One region of the Paenibacillus sp. FSL M7-0420 genome, then DNA from elsewhere that is predicted to be linked to it. Evidence: predicted binding sites of a transcription regulator. Region 1 holds the regulator's gene; each other region holds the start of a gene.
What was found. Region 1 encodes Rex, which represses fermentation and respiration genes when NADH is low (regulators of the CRP and FNR family bind a similar motif). Its sites were predicted from a motif close to TTGTGAAATATTTCACAA; they were not measured.
Positions count from the first base shown of each region.

Region 2: MKX51_RS07425 (flavocytochrome c) is a predicted target of Rex. The motif match lies at 1,663-1,680, and genes of this name have one in related genera.
Region 3: MKX51_RS07440 (flavocytochrome c) is a predicted target of Rex. The motif match lies at 1,827-1,844, and genes of this name have one in related genera.

Region 1 is NZ_JBBOCJ010000001.1:4,440,890-4,444,171, reverse strand. Features, by position in the region: gene dinG (ATP-dependent DNA helicase DinG) at 1-1,656, shown strand, start outside; gene MKX51_RS19010 (redox-sensing transcriptional repressor Rex) at 1,813-2,463, shown strand; gene MKX51_RS19005 (amidohydrolase) at 2,453-3,282, shown strand, end outside.
Region 2 is NZ_JBBOCJ010000001.1:1,746,587-1,749,868, reverse strand. Features, by position in the region: gene MKX51_RS07430 (FMN-binding protein) at 1-185, opposite strand, end outside; gene MKX51_RS07425 (flavocytochrome c) at 211-1,641, opposite strand; gene MKX51_RS07420 (hypothetical protein) at 1,826-2,284, shown strand; gene MKX51_RS07415 (response regulator) at 2,421-3,140, opposite strand.
Region 3 is NZ_JBBOCJ010000001.1:1,750,518-1,753,799, reverse strand. Features, by position in the region: gene MKX51_RS07445 (NAD(P)/FAD-dependent oxidoreductase) at 1-152, shown strand, start outside; gene MKX51_RS07440 (flavocytochrome c) at 252-1,811, opposite strand; gene dcuS (DcuS/MalK family sensor histidine kinase) at 1,939-3,282, opposite strand, start outside.

The DNA.
Region 1 (3,282 bases):
GGCGATTTCTGGGAGACTGTAGCCAGTGATACCGACTCCTGCCTGGGACGCGCCTGTCCCTGGTTCCGCAAATGCTATTACCACCGGGCCAAGCATGAAGCCGGGATCTCCGATGTGGTGGTCACCAATCACTCCAAGCTGTTCGCAGATGTCAAAGCCGGGCATCAGCTTCTTCCGGCGTACGACCATCTTGTTATTGATGAAGCCCATCATCTGGAGGATATTGCCGGCAAGCATCTTGGCATGCAGATGAAATATTTCACATTCGCCCATACCCTCACCCGTCTCTATAAGGATAGCCGGAGCGGGCAGCTGCCTGCCCTCCGCCAGAGTCTGCAGTCTTCGGGCAGTGAGCAGGCTTCAGAATGGAGCGGCGTGATCGACCGGATCTATCCAGATCTGCTGACGGTGAAGGAGTCCTGGGATGCGCTCAGCGACCGGCTCTTCAGCCTGCTGCCCGAGCGCAGCGATGCCGGGGCCGGTGAAGCAGGCCAGCTGGTGGCACGCCTGCAGCCGGGCAAGAAGCCGAAGGATTGGGAGGAGCTGGCTGCCCTTGAGAATACACTGAACCTCAGTCTGAGCGATATCATCCGCAAGGGCGACAAAATGCTCAGTGAGATGCGTGACACGGACAGCCAATCCTCCTCAGACAGCCTTGTGACCGATATCGGCGGGTTATTCAAGGATCTGGCATCCATTAGAGAGCAGATCCGCTTCTTCATGAGCCTGAACGATGAGAATATCGTGTATTGGCTGGAGGGAAGCGGTAATTATAAGGGTAAGTCGCTGCAAATGTATGCTGTTCCCGTAGATGTCAGCACCCAGCTTAGGGAGCTGTTCTTCGATAAGAAGAAGAGCATTATCCTGACCTCGGCCACCTTATCCGTGGATAAATCCTTCCAGTTCATGATCGATAACCTGGGTCTTGGCGAGGCTGCCGAGCAGCGGCGTCTGATGACTGCACTGCTTCCATCGCCATTCAAGTATCGTGAGCAGGCGCTCCTGGTCATTCCCCGGGACTTCCCGAGCGTCAAGGGAAGTATAGGGGATGCCCGCTTTGTGGACACCCTCGTGCACTCCCTTGCCGAGACAGCTGTAACAACACGGGGGCGGATGCTGGTGCTGTTCACCTCCTACAAGATGCTGCGCCAGGTGTATGAACCGCTGAAGGAGGCACTTGCCTCACAGGATATCGCGGTGCTGGGACAAGGCGTGGAAGGCGGCAGCCGGAGCAAGCTGATCCGCCGCTTCCAGGATAGCCCGGCTTCGGTCTTGCTGGGTACCAGCAGCTTCTGGGAAGGGGTGGATATCCCGGGAGAAGCATTGACCTGCCTGGCGATTGTCAGACTGCCGTTCCAGCCGCCGAATCACCCGCTGGCAGAAGCGAAGTCGGAGCTGCTTCAGGCACAGAAGAAGAATCCGTTCATGAAGCTGTCCGTGCCGCAGGCCGTCATCCGCTTCAAGCAGGGCTTCGGGCGGCTGGTCCGCACGGCGCAGGACCGGGGCATCGTAATTGTGTACGATACCAGAGTCATCGAATCGCATTACGGAAAGTACTTCCTGTACTCGCTCCCCGGTCCCAAGATGGAGCATATGCTCACCGAGCAGATGGTCCCGAGAATTGCCGAATGGCTGGATGACGGCGGGGTTTCCTAATTCATCTGCTATTGCTATTATTAATAAGTCATGATTAACCTGAAGATCCGTTCCCGCCTGCCCTGCCACTCCGGCAGGCGGCGGGGCACGGTTGCTATAATCGGCATTACATGAAGCGAATTTGTGATGTTACATCAACTTGAAGGAGGAGAATACATGAAATCGGATAAAATATCGGAGGCCGTCGTGCGCAGGCTCCCAGTGTACCTGCGTTTCCTGAACGATCTCCAAAAACGTGAAATCTCCACAGTCTCTTCCCAGGAGCTGGGCCAGAAGCTTGATCTGAATCCCGCCCAGATCCGTAAGGATTTGGCTTATTTCGGTGATTTTGGCAGAAAAGGCATCGGCTATGATGTATCTTATCTGATTGAGAAGATCCGCCATATCCTGAAGCTTGACCAGCAAATTAATGTTGCACTGGTTGGAGCCGGTAATCTCGGTCATGCCTTGTCTAACTACAACGCTTACTTAAAGGATACGATGAAGATTACTGCCATCTTCGATGCCTATCCGCCGAAGGTAGGCCAGCAGATCAACTCGCTGGTTGTGCAGCCGATGGAGGAGCTAAGCAGTACAATCCGCTCGCAGGGCATCCGGATCGGGATTATTACCGTGCCCGACAGCGAAGCCCAGAACGTAGCTGATATTCTTGTCGATTCCGGTATCGAGGCGATTCTGAACTTTGCACCGGTTATTCTCAAGACGCCTGCCAATATCCGGATTCATGCCGCAGATTTCACCACCGATCTGCAGAGCTTGGCCTATTATCTGCATGATGGAAAGGATGAGGCTGAAGATGAGCAGTAAGATCACGATAATCAAGAATGGGCACTTCCTGGTTCCGGGCAGTGACAAGCCGGTTCTGAGCGGGTACATGACCCTGGAGAATGATTTGATTACTTACATAGGTGAAGCTGAGCCGGCAGTGGAGGATGGCGCACAGGTCGTAGACGGCAGCCGTCTGCTGTTCATGCCTGGTCTGGTCAATACCCATGGTCATACTGCAATGTCACTGCTGCGCGGATACGGCGACGATATGGTGCTTCAGTCTTGGCTGCAGGAGAAGATGTGGCCGATGGAAGAGAAATTCACTGGTGATGATGTATATTGGGGAACCTCGTTGTCCGTGCTGGAGATGCTGAAGGGCGGGACAACCACCTTCCTCGATATGTATGATCATATGGACAGGGTAGCGGAAGTGACCGAGCAGTCCGGTATTCGTGCTGTGTTGATGCGCGGCGTAATTGGGCTGTGCCCGGAAGAGGTACAGCAATCCAAGCTCGCTGAGGCGATTGCTTTTGCCCGTAACTGGCACGGCAAGGCTGACGGCAGAATTACGACCATGCTCTCACCGCACGCACCGTACACCTGTCCTCCAGAGTTTTTCATGAAGTTTGTGCAGGCTGCCCATGATCTGGACTTGCCAATGCACACCCATATGTCCGAGACGCGCCATGAAGTGGAGCAGAATGTGGCCGACTACGGCCTGCGTCCGGTCGCACATCTGGAGAAGCTCGGGATGTTCACCCGTCCTTCGCTCATTGCCCACGGGGTTCATCTGAACGATGAAGAGATCGGGATTCTGGCCCGCCATAACGTTGGCGTGTCGCATAACCCCGGCAGTAA
Region 2 (3,282 bases), 2.7 Mb from region 1:
ACGGTAATAGCGTCGATCTTCTCATCCTTGATCTCTACCGCCACTTTAATATCACTCTTGACCCCTTTGCCTGTACCATCATATGTCCCGTCCACATACTTGCCGGAAGATGAAGAGCAGCCCGCCGTTAGTACTGTTGCAGCCGCGAGGGCAGAGAACAGCAAGGTTTTTGTCCACTTGTGCATGAGTAATTCCTCCTTCTGAAAGTTCCTATTTCTTAAGTGCCTTCACAGCTTCATCCGCTGCAATCCGCCCGAAGGTAGTGATGTCTGCCAGAGCATTACCGCCCAGACGGTTCGCGCCGTGTACTCCGCCGGTTACTTCGCCCGCAGCATACAGCCCGGCAATGACCTGATCCTTGGTATCCAGTACCTGAGCCTGAGTGTTAATCGCTACTCCGCCCATGGTATGGTGGATTCCCGGTGTTACCTGAATTGCGTAATATTTACCCTTTTCAAAAGACAACTTAAGATCCGGCCGTTCAAACTCTGTATCCTTACCGGAAGCAACAAAGCCATTATACGTATTCAGTGTATCTGCCAGTGCTTGGCCGTCTACACCGATCTGTGCCGCCAATTCTTCAGGTGTTGCCGCTTCTTTGACCAGATCCATTCCAAAATAAACCTCGGTTGCCTTCAGGTTCGCACGCAGCTCATCATTGAAGATCAGGTAAGCTACTTTACCGGACTGGGCCAGAATATTCTGGGATACAACATCGCGGGTCAGCAGTTCATTCGTGAAGCGCTTGCCTTCGCTATTGACCAGAATTGCACCGTCTCCGCGTACCCCTTCTGTGATCAGCACGCCTTGATTCGGAATGGTGGTCGGATGAATCTGAATCTCCTTCATATCTACCAGCTTGGCACCGATCTTCTCTGCCATCGTTGTACCATCGCCGGTTGCGCCCGGATGGTTAGTGGTGGAGAACCCTTCCAGCTTCGGCTGGTACCCCTTGATCATGTCCATATTGGCTCCAAAACCGCCGGCCGCCAGAATAACGGAATTCGCACTGATCGTGTACTGCTTGCCATCCTTATCCGTCACCTTCACTCCGGTAACCACGCCGTCCTTATTCTTGACGATCTCATCGGCAGTCGTCCGCAGGCGCACATCAATTTTGTACTCCTCCAGCTTCTTCTTCAGCGCGACTACGATGAAATTCCCTGCCGCTTCTCCGCCTGCCGGACGGTGAATCCGGTTCACGCTTGCCCCGCCTGCGCGTCCCACCTCAGACAGCTCGGCTCCATTCTCCTTCAGCCACTCCACCGAAGCCGCCGCGCCGTTCGTAAGCGTTCTGACCAGATCCGGGTTATTGAGATTCTTGCCGCCCTTCATGGTATCTTCGAAATGCAGCTCCGGACTGTCTTTGATGCCAGCCGCTGCCTGATAGGGTGTTCCTGCCGCATTCAACCCGCCTTCCGCGCGGACGGTGTTGCCGCCAAGCATCGGCATTTTTTCGACTAGTATCACCTTGGCTCCCTGATTATGCGCTTCAATGGCAGCAGTCATTCCCGCGCCGCCGCCGCCGATAATTACGATGTCCGTAGACTCCCCTTTGGTGCTGTTACATGCAGGCAATACCACCAGACTTGCCAGCAGCAGCCCCTTGCCCAGCAGGCTTCCCCATCTCTTTCTGTTCATTCTGTTCTCCTCCAATTGTAATTGTGCATATTTTCACAATCATCATAACCTGAAGGAGCCCTGACAAGAATATTTAGTAATTAAAGAAATGATAAAGTAAATAAAGGTAGTGAATTTGCTTGAATGTGTTTATAGATTTATAATTGGAGCTTATACAACCGTATCACTAGGAGGAGCAGAAACTATGGAAAAAAGCGAAAAATATTGGCTGGCCGGTGCTGTTCTGGCAGCAGCCGGTGTCTCCCTGATGAGCTACACCGCGAGCCGCTATACTTCATTCAAAAGAGTAGTTACCCGAACCGTCCGTCTGGAAGATATCGCCGCTCTGGAAATTACCCGCCTGTCTTCTGTTCCCGGTGAACAGAAGGACGTTGTGCTCACTGAGCCGGAAGCGATTAAGCAGATCTACGATGATTTCTCCGGCGTCCGCCTGATGAAATCCGCCCGCAATGTGAGCACAGACAACAAGTACAGCTATTACATTACCATTGTCCAGGCCGACCGGAAGCAGCGGTTCGACATTATTTTGAAGGGCAAGCATCACATGATTATCTATGACAATGACATGAACAACCCGCACCTGGTAGCCTATAAAATCATTAACGAGTTCAGTCCGCTGGCTCTGCAGCAGGCCTTCGAGTGATGCTGCGTACGCTTATGTATGGCATAGCTTAATAGCTTAATTAACCTTCACAGCTACTGTGACGGCTATATGGAGTCATGGAACGCCCGGGGCAGCCTTGAGGCAACCGTGACTCCGTTTTATTTAAAGAGAACACTCATAGATATTTACGGATAAGTTCATGCCCTTCGGGTCTCACCTTATACATATACACCGGCCTGCCTACCGCCCCGTAGCTAAGCTCCATTTCCAGAATCCCTGCCTCCGTCAGAAAAGCCAGATATTTGCGGACCGAGATCCGCGAGATGGGTGCATGGCTGCTGATATCCTCCGTGGAGAACACCGGGCTCTCCAGCCGGTTAATCGTGCTCCAGATGCTCTCCAGGGTGCCCTCGGCAAGTCCCTTGGGCAGCGGCAGGGCAGCGGACTTCTCCTCTTCCGTTCCCAGCGAATGCCGCAGCAGCTTATCAAGCTGCTCCTGGCTGAGATGCTCCTTGTGCATCAGCTTATAATCCTCACGATACGCCGACAAGGCCGCCTGAAAGCGGGCAAACTCAAACGGCTTGATCAAATAATCCACGGCCCCGTTCTGCAGCGCCTTGCGGATGCTGGCATTGTCACTGGCGGCGGAGATCACAATGATATCCACCTTGCTCCCCTGCTCCCGCAGCGCAGAGAGCAGCTGCAGCCCGCTGACACGCGGCATATAAATATCCAGCAGCACCAGATCTACCTGCTGCTCCTCCAGCATAGTTCTCGCTTCATCCCCTGTCGCCGCCCAGCCCGCATACTCAAAGCCCGGAACCTGCTCCAGATAATGCCGGTTGAACTTCGCCACCATCGGGTCATCCTCTACGATTAATACTTTAATGTTCATGGGTTCTCCTTGTCTTTTGTGCAACTATAACTACAACTAATATAACATTGCGGCGGGGAATTTTGGAGGGAGGTGTGCTGAGACATAGAATCAAAACTAACAAAAAGACACCAATTCGAGAAATTACCCGAACGGTGCCGAA
Region 3 (3,282 bases), 2.7 Mb from region 1:
TTGAAGGCTATGGCGGAAACGGTACGGTCTACAGCATGATTGCCGCCGAGCTGCTTGCAGATACACTGTCCGGCAAAAGCCGCCCGGAGCTGGAGCTGTTCTCGCTGACCCGTTCGGCGAAGCCTGCGCCCTCCCCGGCTATAGAGGCTTAAACGGTATAGTGCGGCAAGAGGATCAAAAAGGGATGCCTGCAACAGTCTATGACGGCTGCGGGGCATCCCTTTTACATGACAACAATATGAAATAATAGCTTATTTCGCTTTTACAAATTCAGCTGACTTGATCCCGGCCTGACGTCCGAAGATAATAATCTCGGCTACCGAGTTGCCGCCGATACGGTTCTCGCCGTGCAGCCCGCCAACCACTTCCCCAGCCGCGAACAGGCCGGTAATCGCCTTGCCCTCTTTGTTCAAGACTTCTGTGTTGGTGTTGATCACCACTCCGCCCATCGTATAGTGAATACCAGGGCCGATCTGGATGGCATAATACGGAGCACCGGACAGATCATTATCCATACCCGTAGCTCTGCCGAACTCGGCATCCGACTTACTTTTCACCGCACCGTTCCAAGTATCCACGGTGGTCTTAAGTGCAGCAGCCGGAACCTTCATCTGATCCGCCAGTGCCTCGATGGTATCTGCGGTCTTGACCACACCCATCTTGATGTATTGATCCACTGCTTTGACACGGGATTTCACTCCGGCGTCGAACACGAGATAAGCGGATTTCTCAGGAAGCGTATTAATTGAAGCTGTTACCTTGTCCCGGGTGTCCATCTCGTTGCCGAAGCGCTTGCCCTCAGCAGATACGAGAATAGCCCCTTCTCCCCGGACCGCTTCACCGATCAGGTAGGATTTCTCCTGCTGTACGGTCGGGTGAACCTGAATTTGATCCAGGTCTACGGTAGTTCCGCCGACCTTCTCGATCATGGCGATACCGTCGCCCGTGCTGCCAATCTGATTAGTGGTGACCAGGCCTTCCAGGTCCGGTCTGACTTTGGAGATCAGCTCCTTGTTGGCACCGAAACCGCCGGTGGTTACGATAACTGCTGCTGCGCTGATCGTTTTGTCGTCGGCCTGGTTGAACAGCACCTTCACGCCGTTCACCTTACCGTCCTGTACCGTAAGCTCCTTCACATCCGCATTGACGAATAGCGGAATTCCCTGCTCCTGAACATTGCGGACGAGGCCTGCTACAAGATATTGTCCCACTGCCGAGCCGTCTTCAGGACGGTGCGTACGCTTCTCCTTCATTCCGCCGGTAATCGTAATATTGTTCAAGCGGATTCCGATGGAATCGAGCCAGTCAATGGCCCCTGCGGATTGATCCACGAAGAAGTGCAGCAGCTCCTTATTGTTCGTATCATGTCCGCCCTTAAGGGTCTCTTCATAGAACAGTTCGTTGCTGTCTTCGATGCCCTGCTCCTTCTGGAACTTGGTCTGCGATGCATTCATTCCCGAGGAGGATTTCGTAGTATTGCCGCCAGCTACCGGCATCTTCTCCAGAATGACCGGGTTCATGCCGGCCGCTTTGGCTTCCAGTGCAGCAGACATTCCCGCACCGCCCGCGCCGACGATGACGATATCATATTTATCTTTTAACTGATCATACGGAGTATAGCTCGCTTCGGATGCCCCCGATACGGCCTCTGCTGTCTCTTTAGGTGCAGCCGTTGCTGCAGGCTCTGTGGTCGCGCTGTTTGTTCCCTTGCTCTCATTCTTGCTGCTGCCCGCATTGTTGTTTCCGCAGCCTGCAATCACCAGCATCACAGAGAGAATGAGGATAAGTGCCGCTGTTAATCTCTTATTCATGTGAGTTGTGCCCCCTTGTGCATATTTTCACAATTATCATAGCGTCAAAGAAGCGGTTTGTGGAACCTTCCGTAAATTATTAAAGAGTTTTGTAACTAAAGTAAGCGGGCATATGGACCTTAAATGTTCACATCCCCTCCTCCTCCTTCACCTCATAAGGCACATCCGCGATAAAATGCGCTCCCGGCCCGCAGCCGGCGGCAAGCTCAAGATGGCCCTTGAGTTTGTCCACACTTTTCTTCACCAGATATAGGCCGATCCCCCGCTGTTCACCCTTGGAGGAGTAGCCCTGAACGAAGATCTTCTCCTTCAGGCCTGCCGGAATTCCCGGACCGTTATCGCTAACCTCGCATAGCAGCCGCCCCTCTTCATATTGAAAAGCAAGCTCCACGCGCTTCACGGATTGCTCGCGGAGCTCCCCCAGCGCCTCCAGAGCATTATCCAGCAGATTGCCGGCAATCGTAATCAGCTCATGAATCACCTGCGGATCGGCCGGCTCCGGCAGATAGCTGTCCCCGGTCAACAGCAGCTCGATTCCCGCTTCGCGCGCCCGGCTCAGCTTCCCCAGCAGAAATCCGGCCATCACCGGGTCCTTGATCTGTCTCGTGATCGACCCGATCTCCTTCTGGTAGTTGGTTACCGTTCCCAGAATATATTGCTGCAGCTCATCATACAGGCCCATATGTGTCATACCCATAATCACATGCAGCTTGTTCATGAACTCATGGGCACCGGAGCGCAGCGCTTCTGCATAGACCGAGACTCCCGACAGCTTCTCCGCCAGCACAGCCAGCTCGGTCTCATCCCGGAAGGTGGCAATCGCGCCAACAATATTACCGTTAACACGGACAGGAAGGCTGTTCACCAATAGAGAGCTGTCTCCCAGCTCCAGCTCCCGGTCCTGTATTCCTTCTCCCTCAGCCAATACCCGCTCCAGACCCAGCTCCGGCCAATACTCGGCAATCTGCCGGTTCATGGCGCTCCCGCCAATCCCCGCTGCCCTCAGAAGCCGCTGCGCCTCCATATTCAGGATGGTGATCCGCGCCTCCTGATCTACGGCAATAATTCCCTCGCGCGTGGATTCCAGCATCGCACTGCGTTCCTGGAGCAGCTTGGAGATGTCCTCCGGCTCCATCCCGAACACCATCCGCTTGATCCGGGCTGCGAGGATGAATGCTCCTCCCGCTCCAAGCAAGGCTCCCGAGACCAGAATCGCAATAATCGTCCACTCATTCATCAGGACCAGCCGCTCGACCCGCTCCAGGGACAGACCGGCAATGACCACTCCCACCTGATGCCCCCGGTTGTTATAGACCGGCACGAAGCCGCGCAGGGATCTGCCGAGCGGCCCGGCCCCTTCGGAGATACTCTCCCCTCCGCGCAGCGATATCTCCTGACCGCCTCCCGCAAAGGGCAGACCGACCAGCGAGGCATCCGGATGGGAATAGCGGATACCCTTCATATCTGTCAC